2 linked regions of the Duganella dendranthematis genome follow. The protein of the gene in region 1 interacts with the protein of each later gene in a pairwise test. Links are inferred from orthologs where the notes say so. Each region holds a gene or a part of one and is shown on either strand. Other genes may lie near its edges.

What was found. Proteins that work in one complex are often made in the same cells at the same time.
Region 2: the proteins of HH213_RS27390 (region 1) and HH213_RS21190 interact in binary tests that used the Escherichia coli proteins (3 or more experiments, as listed by UniProt). The link is inferred for Duganella dendranthematis from one-to-one orthologs.

Annotation. Positions count from the first base shown.
Region 1 is NZ_CP051684.1:5,979,236-5,987,082, forward strand. The notes cover bases 4,735-7,847. They hold HH213_RS27390 ([protein-PII] uridylyltransferase), read left to right. Parts: upstream 4,735-5,063; coding sequence 5,064-7,631; downstream 7,632-7,847. Other genes in these bases: map (type I methionyl aminopeptidase), read left to right, coding at 4,735-5,044; HH213_RS27395 (pseudouridine synthase), read left to right, coding at 7,654-7,847. Also shown: frr (ribosome recycling factor), read right to left, coding at 1-282; pyrH (UMP kinase), read right to left, coding at 316-1,032; tsf (translation elongation factor Ts), read right to left, coding at 1,153-2,070; rpsB (30S ribosomal protein S2), read right to left, coding at 2,199-2,951; HH213_RS27380 (MHFG family PEP-CTERM protein), read left to right, coding at 3,302-4,063; more of map, read left to right, coding at 4,202-4,734.
Region 2 is NZ_CP051684.1:4,611,411-4,618,969, forward strand. The notes cover bases 2,460-5,284. They hold HH213_RS21190 (P-II family nitrogen regulator), read left to right. Parts: upstream 2,460-3,615; coding sequence 3,616-3,954; downstream 3,955-5,284. Other genes in these bases: HH213_RS21185 (NAD(+) synthase), read left to right, coding at 2,460-3,512; HH213_RS21195 (tryptophan halogenase family protein), read left to right, coding at 4,365-5,284. In the rest of the region: HH213_RS21175 (SDR family oxidoreductase), read right to left, coding at 1-82; HH213_RS21180 (GNAT family N-acetyltransferase), read right to left, coding at 231-1,364; more of HH213_RS21185, read left to right, coding at 1,458-2,459; more of HH213_RS21195, read left to right, coding at 5,285-5,924; HH213_RS21200 (TonB-dependent receptor), read left to right, coding at 5,988-7,559. UniProt on the Escherichia coli protein: P-II indirectly controls the transcription of the glutamine synthetase gene (glnA). P-II prevents NR-II-catalyzed conversion of NR-I to NR-I-phosphate, the transcriptional activator of GlnA. When P-II is uridylylated to P-II-UMP, these events are reversed.

The sequences.
Region 1 (7,847 bases):
CGCGGCCGGGTTCAGGCCCAGGTCGGCGTCGCGGATGGCCTTTTCAATTGCGCCGGCCATTTTCTTTTCAAACGGCTGCACGCCGATGGTGCGGGCGTCGACCAAGGTCAGGTTGGCCACCTGGCTGATGGCGGTCGGGCTACCATAGTAGTCGACCGTCACGTGATCGAGGATGCCGGTGTGGGCACGGCCGGTACGGACTTTGGCCAGGTCACCACGCAGGGTTTCCAGCGATTTGGTCATGCGCTCTTGGGCGTTCTTTTTAACGTCAGCTGCGGACATTGCTGCTCTCCTGTATATCTGAAATATCTAAATTTAAACGTGAACCAGTGTACCCTCATCCTCGCCCATGATGACGCGCATCAGCGCACCCGGCTTGGTGATGGAGAACACCTTGATCGGCAGTTTCTGGTCGCGGCACAGCGCGAAGGCGGTGGCGTCCATGACCTGCAAGTGCTTGGCAATCGCTTCATCGAAGCTGATCGAGTGGTACAGCGTGGCGTTGGGGTCTTTCTTGGGATCGGCAGTGTACACGCCATCGACCTTGGTGGCTTTCAGCACGATCTCGGCACTCATTTCCGAACCGCGCAGGGCCGCGGCGGTGTCGGTGGTGAAGAACGGGTTGCCGGTGCCGGCCGCGAACACCACGACCTTGCCTTCTTCCAGGTACTGCAGCGCTTTCGGGCGCACATACGGCTCGACCACCTGCTCGATGCCGATCGCCGACATCACGCGCGCGGTGACACCAACATGGCGCATGGCGTCGGCCAGGGCCAGCGCGTTCATCACGGTGGCCAGCATGCCCATGTAGTCGGCGGTGGCGCGGTCCATGCCTTGGGCGCCCGGCGCCACACCACGGAAGATATTGCCGCCGCCAATGACGATCGCCAGTTCCACGCCCAGTTTCGCGACCTCGGCCACATCGGCCACCGTCCGTTCGATCGTGGCGCGATTGATGCCGTAAGGATCATCGCCCATCAGGGCTTCGCCGGACAATTTGAGGAGGACGCGCTTGTAGGCTGGTTTGGACATGAGACGGGGCTCCTAATGATTGGTTGTTCGGGGTAAGTCTGCCGGCGCCTATGATACCTCGCCCGACGCCGGGCACTGCTGCGGGCTTAAAAAAACGGGCCTCTCGGCCCGTTTTCTGTATTACGCTCCTTTGGAAGCGGCTACTTGCGCAGCCACTTCAGCGGCGAAGTCGTCCACCTTCTTCTCGATGCCCTCGCCCACCACGTACATCACGAACGCTTTGACGGTGGTCGATTTTTCTTTCAGCATCTGCTCGATCGATTGCTTGTCGTTTTTCACGAAAGCCTGGTTCAGCAGCGATACTTCTTTCAGGTACTTCTGGACCGAGCCTTCCAGACGCTTGGCGACGATGTCGGCAGGCTGTACTGGTTTGCCGGCAGCCACGGCGGCAGCTGCATCTTCGTCGGCTTTCAGCTTGGCCACCGAACGCTCTTTTTCGATCAGTTCGGCAGGAACCTGGTCAGCCGACAGCGACACTGGCTTCATCGCGGCGATGTGCATGGCCACGTCTTTACCGACTTGCTCGTCGGCGCCGTCGAATTCGACCATCACGCCGATGCGGGTGCCGTGCAGGTACGAGGCCAGCTTGGCGGTGGTTTCGAAACGCTGGAAGCGGCGGATCGACATGTTTTCGCCGATTTTACCGATCAGGGCAGCGCGCACTTCGTCCAGCGTTTTGCCGTCGTCGCCAGCTGGCAGGGCCAGCAGGGCAGCCACGTCGGCCGGGTTCTTTTCAGCCACCAGACGGGCGGCGGTGTTGGCCAGGTTCAGGAAATCGTCGTTTTTCGCCACGAAGTCGGTTTCCGAGTTCACTTCCACCAGGGCGCCGACGCCGTTGGCGATGTAGGTCGCGACCACGCCTTCGGCGGTGATGCGGCTGGCGGCTTTACCAGCCTTGCCACCCAGCTTGACGCGCAGGATCTCTTCCGCACGACCCATGTCGCCTTCGGCTTCGGTCAGTGCTTTTTTGCATTCCATCATCGGCGCGTCGGTTTTCGCGCGCAGTTCGCCTACCATTGCTGCGGTAATAGCTGCCATGTGTTTCTCCTGTATTTCGATCTGATAATCGGTATTCGGGGTGGTGAGCAAGATGCTCTAACCATTTACGTTAAAAAAAAGGGGGAGCTGTTGGCCACCCCTTTTTCCTTACAGCCAATCAGGAACGCTTACGCTTGTTCGCTGACTTCGACGAATTCGTCGCCGGCTGCGGCTTTCACCATTTCAACTACTTCGTTACCGGCAGCGGCACGGCCTTCCAGGATGGCATCTGCCACGCCGCGGGCGTACAGCGTGATGGCTTTCGACGAGTCATCATTACCTGGAATTACGTACTGCACGCCTTCTGGCGAGTGGTTGGTATCGACCACGCCGATCACTGGGATGCCCAGTTTTGCGGCTTCGGTGATGGCGCCTTTATGGTAGCCAACGTCAACGACGAAGATAGCGTCAGGAACGCCGCCCATGTCTTTGATGCCGCCGATCGATTTTTGCAGCTTGACGATTTCGCGTTGGAACATCAGCGCTTCTTTTTTCGACATCTTCTCAGCCGAACCGTCCGCAATCGCCGCTTCCATGTCTTTCAGACGCTTGATCGAGGTTTTGATGGTTTTGAAGTTGGTCAGCATGCCGCCCAGCCAACGCTGGTCAACAAAAGGAACGCCTGCGCGCTGGGCTTCAGCGGCGATGATATCGCGTGCTTGACGCTTGGTGCCTACCATCAGGATGGTGCCACGGTTGGCGGCAACCTGTTTCACGTGTTTCATCGCTTCTTGATACATACCCATCGTCTTTTCCAAGTTGATGATATGGATCTTGTTACGGTGACCAAAGATGAACGGCGCCATCTTTGGGTTCCAGAAACGGGTTTGGTGACCGAAGTGGACACCGGCTTCCAGCATTTCGCGCATAGTTACGGACATAATATTACTCCAGGGTTAGTTCCGGAATCCGATCTGTGACCTGGCTAAGCCTGGCACCCTTGTTGACCGGATTCGAGTTTATAAATGAAATTAACAACATTGCTTAAACCGAATTCAAGCAACCCGAGATTCTACCCTAAAAACAGCCACTTGCGCAAGATTTCTGACTCTGACAGCACCTGCCCCATATGTGTGCGACCGCACCAAGATGTTGCGAAACATCAAAAAATCTCGCCTTCCATGCTCAAAAGATGCAGAAACTGTAATATCATCGCAGTTATTAATTCCGATGATTTAATATTCGTTGCGCCCAGCCCATGCGATAGCGTCGTTTTCGAAAGATCGCCATCATGTCGTTACTCTTAGCTACCGCGCTCGCGGCTGCCATTCAGCCTAGTTGCTCCTGGGATCATCCTGGCCGCAATCCGTACACCGGCAGCCCGGCTGCCGCCATCGACCGCTACACCGACATTCCGGCAAGCGTGCGCAGCACGCTCAAGCGCCGCCTGGCAGACCGCCAGCCGGACGACACCGTCAGCATCACCCGCGACCATATCGCCGGCAAGAGCCAGTACGACACCACCATCCGCGACATGCATTTCGGCGCCGCGTCGGTCTGCGGCACCGTGACCCGCAACAAGTGGGACGAACTGCGCGCCGAACCGGCCGCCGTGTATTGCGAGGGTGAACACTGCATCCTGGTGCCCAAGATCTGCGGCAACGTCAGCCGCATCACGCGCCTGGCGCCGGCCGTGGCGCAAGCCAAGCCGCCCAAGAAACCGCAGGAATTTTCCGACATCAGCCTGGTCGACGCCGACGCGCCCGATCTCGATGACGTGACGAGCCGCCTGGCCCGCACCATGTCCGACCTGGGCCTGGACGATTTCGTGCCCGAAGGCGCCACTCTGGCTGACGCCGACCAGCGGGCCCGCGACATGGCGCACCGCTTCGGCCCCGGAGGCGCGGGCGCGGATGGCATCGACAGTGTAGCCGCACCAGTGCCGGAAGCCGAGACCTGGGCCATGCTGCTGAGCGGCCTGGGCATGATGGGCTGGCTGGCCCGCCGCCGCGCCAGTGCGGCCGCCAAAGCCGCCGCCAACGCTGCGACCTGAAGCTTCCCTCTGCCGGCGCCACACCGCCAGCCCCGGCGTCGTTTATAATTTCCATATATTGCACGCCACGCGCCCCGCTTCCGTTGCGGCCGGCGCGGCTGGCGCGTTCACCGTTTACCTAGCTGATTGCGATCCACTATGTCTATTACCATCAAAACCGCCGAAGATATCGAAGGCATGCGCATCGCCGGCCGCCTCGGCTCCGAAGTGCTGGACTACATCACCCCGTTCGTCAAGCCGGGTGTCACCACCGGCGAGCTGGACCGCCTGTGCCATGAGTACATGGTCAACGTCCAGGGCACGATCCCGGCGCCGCTGAATTACAGCCCGCCAGGCTACACGCCCTACCCGAAGGCCATCTGCACCTCGGTCAACGACGTTATCTGCCACGGCATTCCGGGCGATAAAGTGCTGAAAAACGGCGACGTGGTCAACCTCGACATCACCGTCATCAAGGACGGCTACCACGGCGACAACAGCCGCATGTTCTTCATCGGCGAACCGTCGATCCTGGCCAAGCGCCTGTCGGACATCACCTATGAATGCATGTGGCTGGGCATCGAGCAGGTCAAGCCGGGCGCCACGCTGGGCGACATCGGCCACGCCATCCAGCAGCACGCCGAGAAAGCCGGCTACAGCGTGGTGCGCGAATTCTGCGGCCACGGCATCGGCAAGGTGTTCCACGAAGAGCCGCAGGTGCTGCACTACGGCAAGCCCGGCACCGGCGTCACGCTGGAAGCCGGCATGATCTTCACCATCGAGCCGATGATCAACGCCGGCCGCCGCGAAATCCGCGAAATGGGCGACGGCTGGACCATCAAAACCAAGGACCGCAGCCTGTCGGCGCAGTGGGAACACATGCTGCTGGTGACCGATACCGGTTACGAGGTGCTGACGCTGTCGGCCGGCAGCCCGCCGCCGCCGGCGTTCGTCACCGGCATGGCCGGCCAGGGTGCGGCCAACCCTGCCAAGGCAGCGTAATCCCGTGAACGCGGCCGTGATGCGGAACCAATTGCGCGAGCAGCTCAAGCGCCAGCTGAAGGCCGACCGCCAGGTCGTCATTGCCGCCTTCAAGGAAGACGGCAAGCCGGAAAAGCTGCTGCGCAGCCTGCGCCAGAGCGTCGACGCGGTGCTGACCACCGCCTGGCATGTGGCCGGCCTGCCGGAGCAGACCGCGCTGGTCGGCGTCGGCGGCTATGGCCGCGGCGAGCTGTTCCCCTATTCCGACGTCGACCTGCTGATCCTGCTGCAGCAAGCGCCGGACGCGGCCACCACGGAAAAACTGGAAGAGCTGGTGCAGCTGCTGTGGGATCTGGGCCTGGAAATCGGCCACAGCATCCGCACGGTCGATGAGTGCCTGACCGAATCGGCGGCCGACATCACGGTGCAAACCAGCCTGCTGGAAGCGCGCATCATCTGCGGCGACGAGCAGCTGTTCGCCGAACTGCAGCACCGCTACGACGCGGCGATGGACCCGCGCGCCTTCTACCACGCCAAGCTGCTGGAGATGAACCAGCGCCACGCCAAGTACGAGGACACCGCCTTCAGCCTGGAGCCGAACTGCAAGGAAAGCCCGGGCGGCCTGCGCGACCTGCAGGTGATCCTGTGGCTGGTGAAGGCGGCCGGCCTGGCCAGCTCGTGGCGCACGCTGGCCACCAGCGGCCTGATCACGCAGACCGAGGCGCGCCAGCTGATGGAAAAGGAGCGCGCCTTCAAGGACATCCGCGTGCGCCTGCACCTGCACGCCGGCCGCCGCGAAGACCGGCTGGTGTTCGACGTCCAGACCGCGATCGCCGAGTCGCTGGGCCTGACCGCCACCGGCAGCGGCGCCAGCATGCGCCGCGCCAGCGAGTACCTGATGCAGCGCTACTACTGGGCCGCCAAGACCGTCACCCAGCTCAACACCATCCTGCTGCAAAACATCGAGGAACGGCTGTTCCCGCAGGGCGGCGTGGCGGCGCCGATCAACGCCCGCTTCAACGATGTCAACGGCCTGATCGACATCGCCGAGGACGACACCTTCGAGAAGACGCCGTCGGCCATGCTGGAAATCTTCCTGCTGATGACCGAGCGGCCGGCGATCAAGGGCATGACGGCGCGCACCACCCGCGCGCTGTGGCACGAGCGTTTCCAGATCGACGCCGCCTTCCGCGCCGATCCGGCCAACCGCTCGCTGTTCCTGCAGATCATGCAGGCGCCGCGCGGCATCATCCACGCGCTGCGCCGCATGAACGACCTGTCGATCCTGGGCCGCTACCTGCCCAACTTCCGCAAGATCGTCGGCCAGATGCAGCACGACCTGTTCCACGTCTACACGGTGGACCAGCACATCCTGATGGTGGTGCGCAATATGCGCCGCTTCACGATGGCCGAGCATGCGCACGAATACCCGTTCTGCAGCCAGCTGATGGCCAACTTCCCCAAGCCGTGGGTGCTGTTCCTGGCGGCGCTGTTCCATGACATCGCCAAGGGCCGCGGCGGCGACCACTCCAAGCTGGGCATGGCCGACGCCGAACAGTTCTGCCTGGAACACGGCATGAGCGACGAGGACACCGAACTGGTGGTGTTCCTGGTCGAGAACCATCTGACCATGTCGCAGGTGGCGCAGAAGCAGGATCTGTCCGATCCGGATGTGATCCAGGCGTTTGCCAGACTGGTCGGCGACGAGCGCCACCTGACCGGCCTGTACCTGCTGACGGTGGCCGACATTCGCGGCACCAGCCCGAAAGTGTGGAACGCCTGGAAGGCCAAGCTGCTGGAAGACCTGTACAAGATCACGCTGCGGGTGCTGGGCGGCGAACCGCACAGCGCCGCCAACGAGCTGCGCAACCGCCAGGACGAGGCGCTCGCCACCCTACGCCTGTACGGCCTGGACGCCCACGCGCACGAAGCGTTCTGGAAGCAGCTGGACGTGGCCTATTTCCTGCGCCACGACGCCTCCGACATCGCCTGGCAGACGCGCGCGCTGTACGAGCGTTTCAACAGCGAGTCGCCGGTGGTCAAGTGCCGCCTGGCGCCGATCGGCGAAGGCTTGCAGATCGCGGTCTACATCAAGGATCAGCCGGACCTGTTCGCGCGTATTTGCAGCTATTTCGACCGCAAGAATTTCTCCATCCTCGACGCCAAGATCCACACCACGCGCCACGGCTATGCGCTCGACACCTTCCTGGTCACCGAGCAGAATTTCGCCAAGAACTACCGCGACATCATCAGCCTGATCGAGCACGAGCTGTGCGGCCTGCTGACCCGTCCGGAGCCGCTGCCGGCGCCGAACAAGGGCCGGCTGTCGCGCCTGTCGCGCACCTTCCCGATCCAGCCGACGGTCGACCTGCGTCCCGATGAGCGCGGCCAGTACTACCTGCTGTCGGTGGCGGCCAACGACCGCACCGGCCTGCTGTATGCGATCGCCAATGTGCTGACCAAATACAAGCTCAACCTGCACACGGCCAAGGTCATGACCCTGGGCGAGCGGGTGGAGGACGTGTTCCTGATCGACGGCCCGGCGCTGAACAACGCCCGCAACCAGATCCAGCTGGAAACCGACCTGCTGGACGCCATCAAAGTTTAACCCTGTTTTCAAAGAGTCCCCCATGTCTGAAGAATTACTCCGCCTGTCCAAACGCATGTCCGAACTGGGACTGTGCTCACGCCGCGAGGCCGACGAATGGATCGCGCGCGGCTGGGTCCGGGTTGACGGCAAAGTCATCTCCGAGCTGGGCACCAAGATTTATCCGAGCCAGCATGTGACGGTCGAGCGCCAGGCGGCGGCCGAGCAGTCCAAGCG
Region 2 (7,559 bases), 1.4 Mb from region 1 along the record:
CCAGGCGGCGGGCGCTCGCGGCACCGATGCCACGCGAACCACCGTTGATGAAAGCGACTTTACCGTTCAGATTGGTGCTCATGATGTGTTCCTCTTGGAAGTGGTTAGTTGATGAACACAGTATGGGCGTCCGATTGCAGTGGCGGTAGTCATGAATGATCGCATTCATTTTCAACCAATGGTATCAATTAAGGCCGTGTGCCGCCCTCGACGGGAGCGCGCCAGCGCCGTCAGTCGTCGGCGGCTTTGAAGGGAATGTGCTCGGACAACTCGTCGATGTAGTCGTTCATGGCGGCGGTTTCCTGGGCCAGGAAATCGGCGATGGCGTCGGCGAAACGGCGGTCGGCCACCCAATGCGCCGACCAGGTCGGCGTTGGCACCAGGCCGCGCGACATCTTGTGCACGCCTTGCGCGCCGCCCTCAAAGCGGGCGATGCCGTGCTGGATACAGTAGTCGATCGACTGCACGTAGCAGGTTTCGAAATGCAGGCCGGAGACGAATTCCTGCGTGCCCCAGTAGCGGCCGTACATGATGTTACCGCCGACCAGGTTCAGCGCCACCGCCACTGGTTGCTCGCCGCGCCTGGCCAGCACGATCATCAAGCTGTCAGGCGTTTCCGCCAGCAGGCGCTGGAAGAAGGCCAGCGACAGATACGGCTTGGAGAAGTGCGCCTGGTAGGTCGATACATAGCACTGGTAGAAGAAACGCAGCACCTCGTCGGTGATGGCGCGGCCGGCCAGGTGCTCGAAATGGATGCCGGCGTCCTGCACGCGGCGGCGGTCCTGGCGCAGTTTTTTGCGCTTGTCCATTTTCATGGTGGCGAGGAAGGCGTCGAAGTCGGCGTAGTCCTGGTTCTCCCAGTGGAACTGCACGCCTTCACGCAGCATGTAGCCGGCATCGGCCAGCGCCTGCTTGTCCTGCTGGTCGGGGAACAAGATGTGCAGCGACGAGGTATCCAGCTGCTGCGCCAGTTGCAGTGCGGCGCGCGCCAGCAGTTGGCGGTCTTGCGCCGTGTGGGCCAGCAGCCGGCTGCCGGTCACCGGCGTGAACGGCACCGCCGACAGCAGTTTCGGATAGTAGGGGATGCCGTTGCGGTGGAAGGCGTCGGCCCAGGCATGGTCGAATACGTATTCGCCGCGGCTGTGCTCCTTCAGATAGAGCGGCATGGCGGCCTGCAGCACGCCGTCCCGGTGCAGCACCAGGTAGCGCGGCGACCAGCCGGTGCGGTCCGAGGCGCATTGCGTTTCGTGCAGCGCGTGCAGGAAAGTGTAGCTCAGCGTGGGATTGTCGCCCGCCAGCGCCTGCCACTGCGCCGGGTCGACCTCCGCCAATGAGTCGATGATCGTAAACTCTGCTTCTGCCACACTATCTCCTTCCACGTTGATGTGCCAGTCTAGCGCATGCGGGCGCGCTTTGCCCGTGCGATAATCGGATTTTGCGTACGCGAAAGACCCAACATGGCTTCGAATTTCTTCAATCTGTACACCCACGATTTTGCCCGCGTCGCGGTAGCCGCGCCGGTGTGCCGCATTGCCGATCCGGCCTACAACGCCGAACAGACCATCGCGCTGGCGGAACAGGCCGCCGCCCAAGGCGCCGCGCTGGTGGCCTTCCCCGAGCTGGGTCTGGCCGCCTATACCTGCGACGACCTGTTCCATCAGCGCGCCTTGCTGGACGGCGTGCTCGATGGCCTGGCGGCGATTCTTGACGCGTCCACCGACTGGAAGATGGCGGTGGTGGTCGGCGCGCCGCTGCGGGTGGAACATCAGTTGTACAACTGCGCGGTGGTGATCGCCAACGGCCAGATCCAGGGCGTGGTGCCGAAAAGCTATCTGCCCAACTACGGCGAGTTTTACGAGGCGCGCCAGTTCAGCAGCGGCGATTACGCGGTCGCCACCGAGATCGACCTGCTGGGCGAGCGCGTGCAGTTCGGCTCGGGCCTGCTGTTTGAAGTGGCCGACCTGCCGCTGCTCAAATTCCACGTCGAGATTTGCGAGGACGTCTGGGTGCCGGTGCCGCCGTCGTCGTTCGCGGCGCTGGCCGGCGCTACCGTGCTGGTCAACCTGTCGGCGTCGAATGCGCTGGTGGGCAAGGCCAACTACCGCAACCAGCTGGTCGGCCAGCAATCGGCGCGCTGCATCGCCGCTTATCTGTACACCTCGGCCGGCGGCGGCGAGTCCAGCACCGACATGGCGTGGGACGGGCAGGGCGTGATTTTCGAGAACGGCGAACTGCTGAACGAAGCCAAGCGCTTTGTCGACGAACCGTCGCTGACCTTTGCCGATATCGACCTCGAGCGCCTGTCGCGCGAACGCATGCGCATGAACACGTTCGCGCAATCAGTGCAGCGCCACGCGGCGGAGGTCGGCAAGTTTCGCACCGTGTTCTTCCCGCTAGAACTCGAACACGACCAGCCGCTGGCGCTGAAGCGCTGCATCGAACGCTTCCCGTATGTGCCGGCCGACGCGCGCCGCCGCGACGAGCGCTGCAACGAGGTCTACCACATCCAGGTGCAGGCGCTGGCCCAGCGCCTGACCACCAGCGGTCTTAAGAAAGTGGTGATCGGCATTTCCGGCGGTCTCGATTCGACCCACGCGCTGCTGGTCTGCGCGCGCGTGATGGACAAGCTGAAACTGCCGCGCACCAACATCCTGGCCTACACCATGCCCGGCTTCGCCACCAGCGAACGCACGCTGAAGCAGGCGCATGCGCTGATGAAGCTGGTCGGCTGCACGGCGCAGGAAATCGATATCCGCCCAAGCTGTATTCAGATGCTGAAGGATCTGAACCACCCGTACTCGGAGGGCAAGGAACAGTACGACATCACGTTTGAAAACGTCCAGGCCGGCGAGCGCACCAACCACTTGTTCCGCCTGGCGAACCACCACGGCGGGCTGGTGATCGGCACCGGCGACCTGAGCGAACTGGCATTAGGCTGGTGCACCTACGGCGTGGGCGATCATATGTCGCACTACAACGTCAACGCCAGTGTGCCGAAGACGCTGATCTCGCACCTGGTGCGCTGGGTGGCCGAGTCCGGCGTGATCGGCCGCAACGACGCGCAAGTACTGCTCGACATCCTCGGCACCGAGATCAGTCCCGAGCTGGTGCCCGGCGCCGCCGGCGGCCAGCCGGAGCAGCGCACGGAAAGCACCATCGGCCCGTACGAGCTGCAAGACTTCAACCTGTACTACGTGCTGCGCTTCGGCTTCAACCCGTCCAAGGTGGCGTTCCTGTCGCATACAGCGTGGAAGGACAAGGAGCAGGGCCGCTGGCCGGATGGCGAGCACGTCACGCGCAACCAGTACGACCTGGCCGCGATTGCGAAGAATCTCGGCATCTTCCTCGACCGCTTCTTCCGCACCAGCCAGTTCAAGCGCAGCTGCGTGCCGAATGCACCGAAGGTGGGCAGCGGCGGTTCGCTGTCGCCGCGCGGCGATTGGCGGGCGCCGAGCGATGCGCAAAGCGTTGTTTGGATGGAAGAACTACGCGCCATTCCGGTGCATGTGTAAAGAATAAGCTTATGTACATGGACAGCACGCGAGGGTCGATTACAATACAATCAAAGCATGCAGTCTGCTGCCCGGATTTTCGATTTGGATATAAGGAGAAGTCATGAAACAGATTACCGCAGTGATCAAGCCGTTCAAGCTGGACGAGGTGCGTGAGGCACTGGCTGAGGTCAACGTTACCGGTTTGACCGTCACCGAGGTGAAAGGCTTTGGCCGCCAGAAGGGCCATACCGAACTGTATCGCGGCGCCGAATACGTGGTCGACTTCCTGCCGAAAGTGAAGGTCGAAGTGGTGGTCGATGACGGCGTGGCCGAACAGGTGGTGGACGCTATCATCAAGGCGGCCCGCACCGGCAAGATCGGCGACGGCAAAATCTTTGTGCAAAACGTGGAGCAGGTGATCCGCATCCGTACCGGCGAGACGGGACCGGACGCCGTGTAAAACGCTTTCCACTTCATTTGAAATGCCGGCTTAGCCGGCATTTTTTTTGCCACTTATTGCCGATGTGGAAGCGCTCCCCAATTTTGCCAATTGAGTCAGTGGCAAAATAAAATCTACGTTGACAGCGTTTTCTAAGAATTTCCCCTTGTTACCTCTTGTTTAGCGAGTGAGGTTAAACAGCGACACTGAATCTGGAACTATTTGTTCGGTCATCGCATTAATGTTAGCTTGCATACACCGGCACGCGAGGCCGGATAAAAAAATGAGGGAGACATACTTTGATCACGCAACAGATGACGGCCGCTGCCATGGCCGTGCCCCCACTTGTCCCGGCTCCGGGACACTACACCGCCGCTTATTCGCGCACAAATGAAAACGTTGTCATAGCTTGCCCATTTTAAGGAGATGAAATGAGCAGCAATGACGTGCATGGCGGCCCGATTCGCAGGATTGTCATCGTCGGCGGCGGCACCGCCGGCTGGATGACGGCCGCGCCGCTGGCGCAGCGCCTGTTGCGCCATCCCACCCAGCCGTGCGCGGTGACGCTGGTGGAGTCGCCTGAAATCGGTACCATCGGCGTCGGCGAGGCGACCCTGCCGACCATCCGCGCCTACAATGCGGCGCTGGGGCTGGATGCAGACGACTTTATCGCCAGGACCCAGGCCAGCTACAAGCTGGGCATTGAATTCAAGGACTGGGGCCACATCGGCAACCGTTTCTTCCATCCGTTCGGCGATTTCGGTCCGCCGCTGGCGGGCATCGGCGCGCACCAGCATTGGCTGCGCCTGGCGCAGGCGTTCAACAGCATGCCGGACATCGAGAACTGGTCGGTGGCCTCGGTCATGGCGCGTCACGGCAAGTTCACGCCGCCGAACGAGCAGACGCCGGGCATGACCGACGCCTATTCCTACGGCTTCCATTTTGACGCCAGCCTGTACGCCGCCTATCTGCGCGACTACGCGGTCACCCGCGGCGTCGAGCGCGTCGAAGGCATGATTGTTGACGTCGAGCAGCATCCGGAAAGCGGCTTCGTCACCGCCGTCAAGCTGGCTGACGGCCGCCGCCTCGAAGGCGACCTGTTCATCGACTGCTCGGGCTTTCGCGGTCTGCTGATCGAAGGCGCGCTGAAGGCCGGCTACGAGGACTGGAGCGAATACCTGCCGTGCAACAGCGCGCAGGCGGTGCCATGCGCGTCGGTGGAACAGCTGACGCCGTACACCCGTTCGACCGCCAAGGAGGCCGGCTGGCTGTGGCGCATTCCGCTGCAGCACCGCACCGGCAACGGCTATGTGTACAGCAACGGCTTTACCAGCGACGCGCGCGCACGCCAGGTGCTGCTCGACGGTCTCGACGGCGCCGCGCTGGACGAGCCGCGCCAGCTGCGCTTCGTCACCGGCCGCCGCCGCCAGTCGTGGGTCAAGAATGTGGTGGCGATTGGGCTGTCGGCTGGCTTCATCGAGCCGCTGGAATCGACCAGCATCAACCTGATCGAAACGGCGGTCGGCAAGCTGGTGGAACTGTTCCCGGAGCGCGATTGCAGCCCGGCGCTGGCCAACGAATTCAACCGCGTGATGGGCGGCCGCTACGAATCGGTGCGCGACTTCATCGTGCTGCACTACAAGCTGACCAAGCGTAACGATTCGGATTTCTGGCGCTACTGCGCCGACATGGCGATCCCGGATTCGCTGCGCCACCAGATCGAACTGTTCCGCGAGACCGGACGGGTGGCCATCCTCGACCGCGCCGGCTTCGCCGAACCGTCGTTCGTGGCGATGATGATGGGCCTGGGCGCGATGCCGAAGCGCCATGACCCGCTGGCGGAGCGCGTCGACATTCGCGCGGTGCACGGCCACTTCGCCGAATTGCGCGACCTGATCACGCAGGCCGTCGCGCGCATGCCGGATCACGGCGCGTATGTCGCCGGCCAGGCGGCGAGCGCGGCAAGCAATCACAAACTGAGGGAGGCATAAACCTTTCAACGATTATTGGCGTCAAGTGAATCACAAAAAACCTACAAGAGGGAGAGAGACAAAATGAATAAATTACAGAAAACTGCGATCGCCGCTGCGGTCGCGCAGGTGGTTGTGCTGCACGCCGTGCCGGCATGGGCGCAAACTGCGGATACCCCAAGCGTCGGACCGGTGGTGGTGGTCAGCGGCCAGCGCGCCGCCCTGCAATCCGCCCAAAAACTCAAACAGGATTCCGACGAGGTGGTCGACTCGATCGTCGCCGAAGACATCGGCAAGCTGCCGGACCGGTCGGTCACCGAAGTGCTGCAGCGTATCGCCGGCGTCACCATCGACCGCAATATGGCGGGCGACCCGAACCGCCAATCGGTGGAAGGTTCCGGCGTCTCGGTGCGCGGCCTGACCTACGTGCGCTCGGAAATCAACGGCCGCGACGCGTTCTCGGCCGGTGGCGGCCGCTCGCTCGGCTTCTCCGACGTGGCGCCGGAACTGATGGCCGGCGTGGATGTCTACAAGAATCCGTCGGCGGAACAAGTGGAAGGCGCTGTCGCCGGCCTGGTCAATCTGCGTACCGCCATGCCGTTCGACTTCAAGGGCTTCAAGGGTACGGTAGGGGTGTCGGAATCGTATTCGACGCTGCGCCAGGGCAAACCATCGCCAACCGCCACCGTGCTGCTGTCGAACCGCTGGCAGACCGACATCGGCGAGATCGGCGCGCTGATCGACTTCGCCCATGCCAAGAGCCCGAGCCGCTCGGACGGCGTCGGCGTCGACCCGTATTTCCCGCACGTGAACTCGACCGATCCTGCGCTGTACGACCGCAACAAGACGCAATGGATACCGCTGGGCGTCGGCTACCGCTCGCAGGAATTCGACCGCACCCGCCGCGGCGATTACGCGGCCTTCCAATGGAAGCCGAACAAGGACCTGACCGCCGGCCTGACCTACTTCAAGACCCGCTACAAGGAAGACCTGGACGAGCACGTGGTAGCGTCGTCCGAGGACAAGTGGTATCAGCAGGTTGCCAGCGCCAATTCGGTATTCGACAGCAATGGCGCATTCCAGAGCGGCACCATCTCGAATCCGACCTATGGCGGTTCGCCGTTCAACAGCTCGCAGCGCATCAACACGCGTGAATCGAGCACCCGCGACATCTCGCTGAACGTGCAGTGGCGCGTGTCGCCGGACCTGACCTGGACCAATGACTTCCAGCACGTGCGCTCGACCACCGAGGGCTTCGACGCCGACGTCTCGACCGGCTTCATCCTGCCGAACCAGACCATGGACATGACCGGCAAGGTGCCACAGATCGGTCTCGGCTCGGAAGCCTACATGGCCAACGCGCACAACTACTACTGGGCCTACACCCAGGAGGCGCTGGACCGCGCCACGGCCACCCAGAAAGCCTGGAAATCGGACGTCAAGTATTCGTTCGACGATCCGGTGCTGCGCGACATCCGCTTCGGCGTGCGCCTGGCCAATCGCGAAGGCGACAACAACAAGGCGCAGAAGTTCTACAACTGGCAGGCCATCACCTTCCCGTGGATGGAAGGCTGGCAGATTCCCGGCGTGGCCCGTCTGGACGATCCGCGCTTCGCCGGCGGTGCGTCGTTGCAGAAGATCGACAACTTCTTCGGC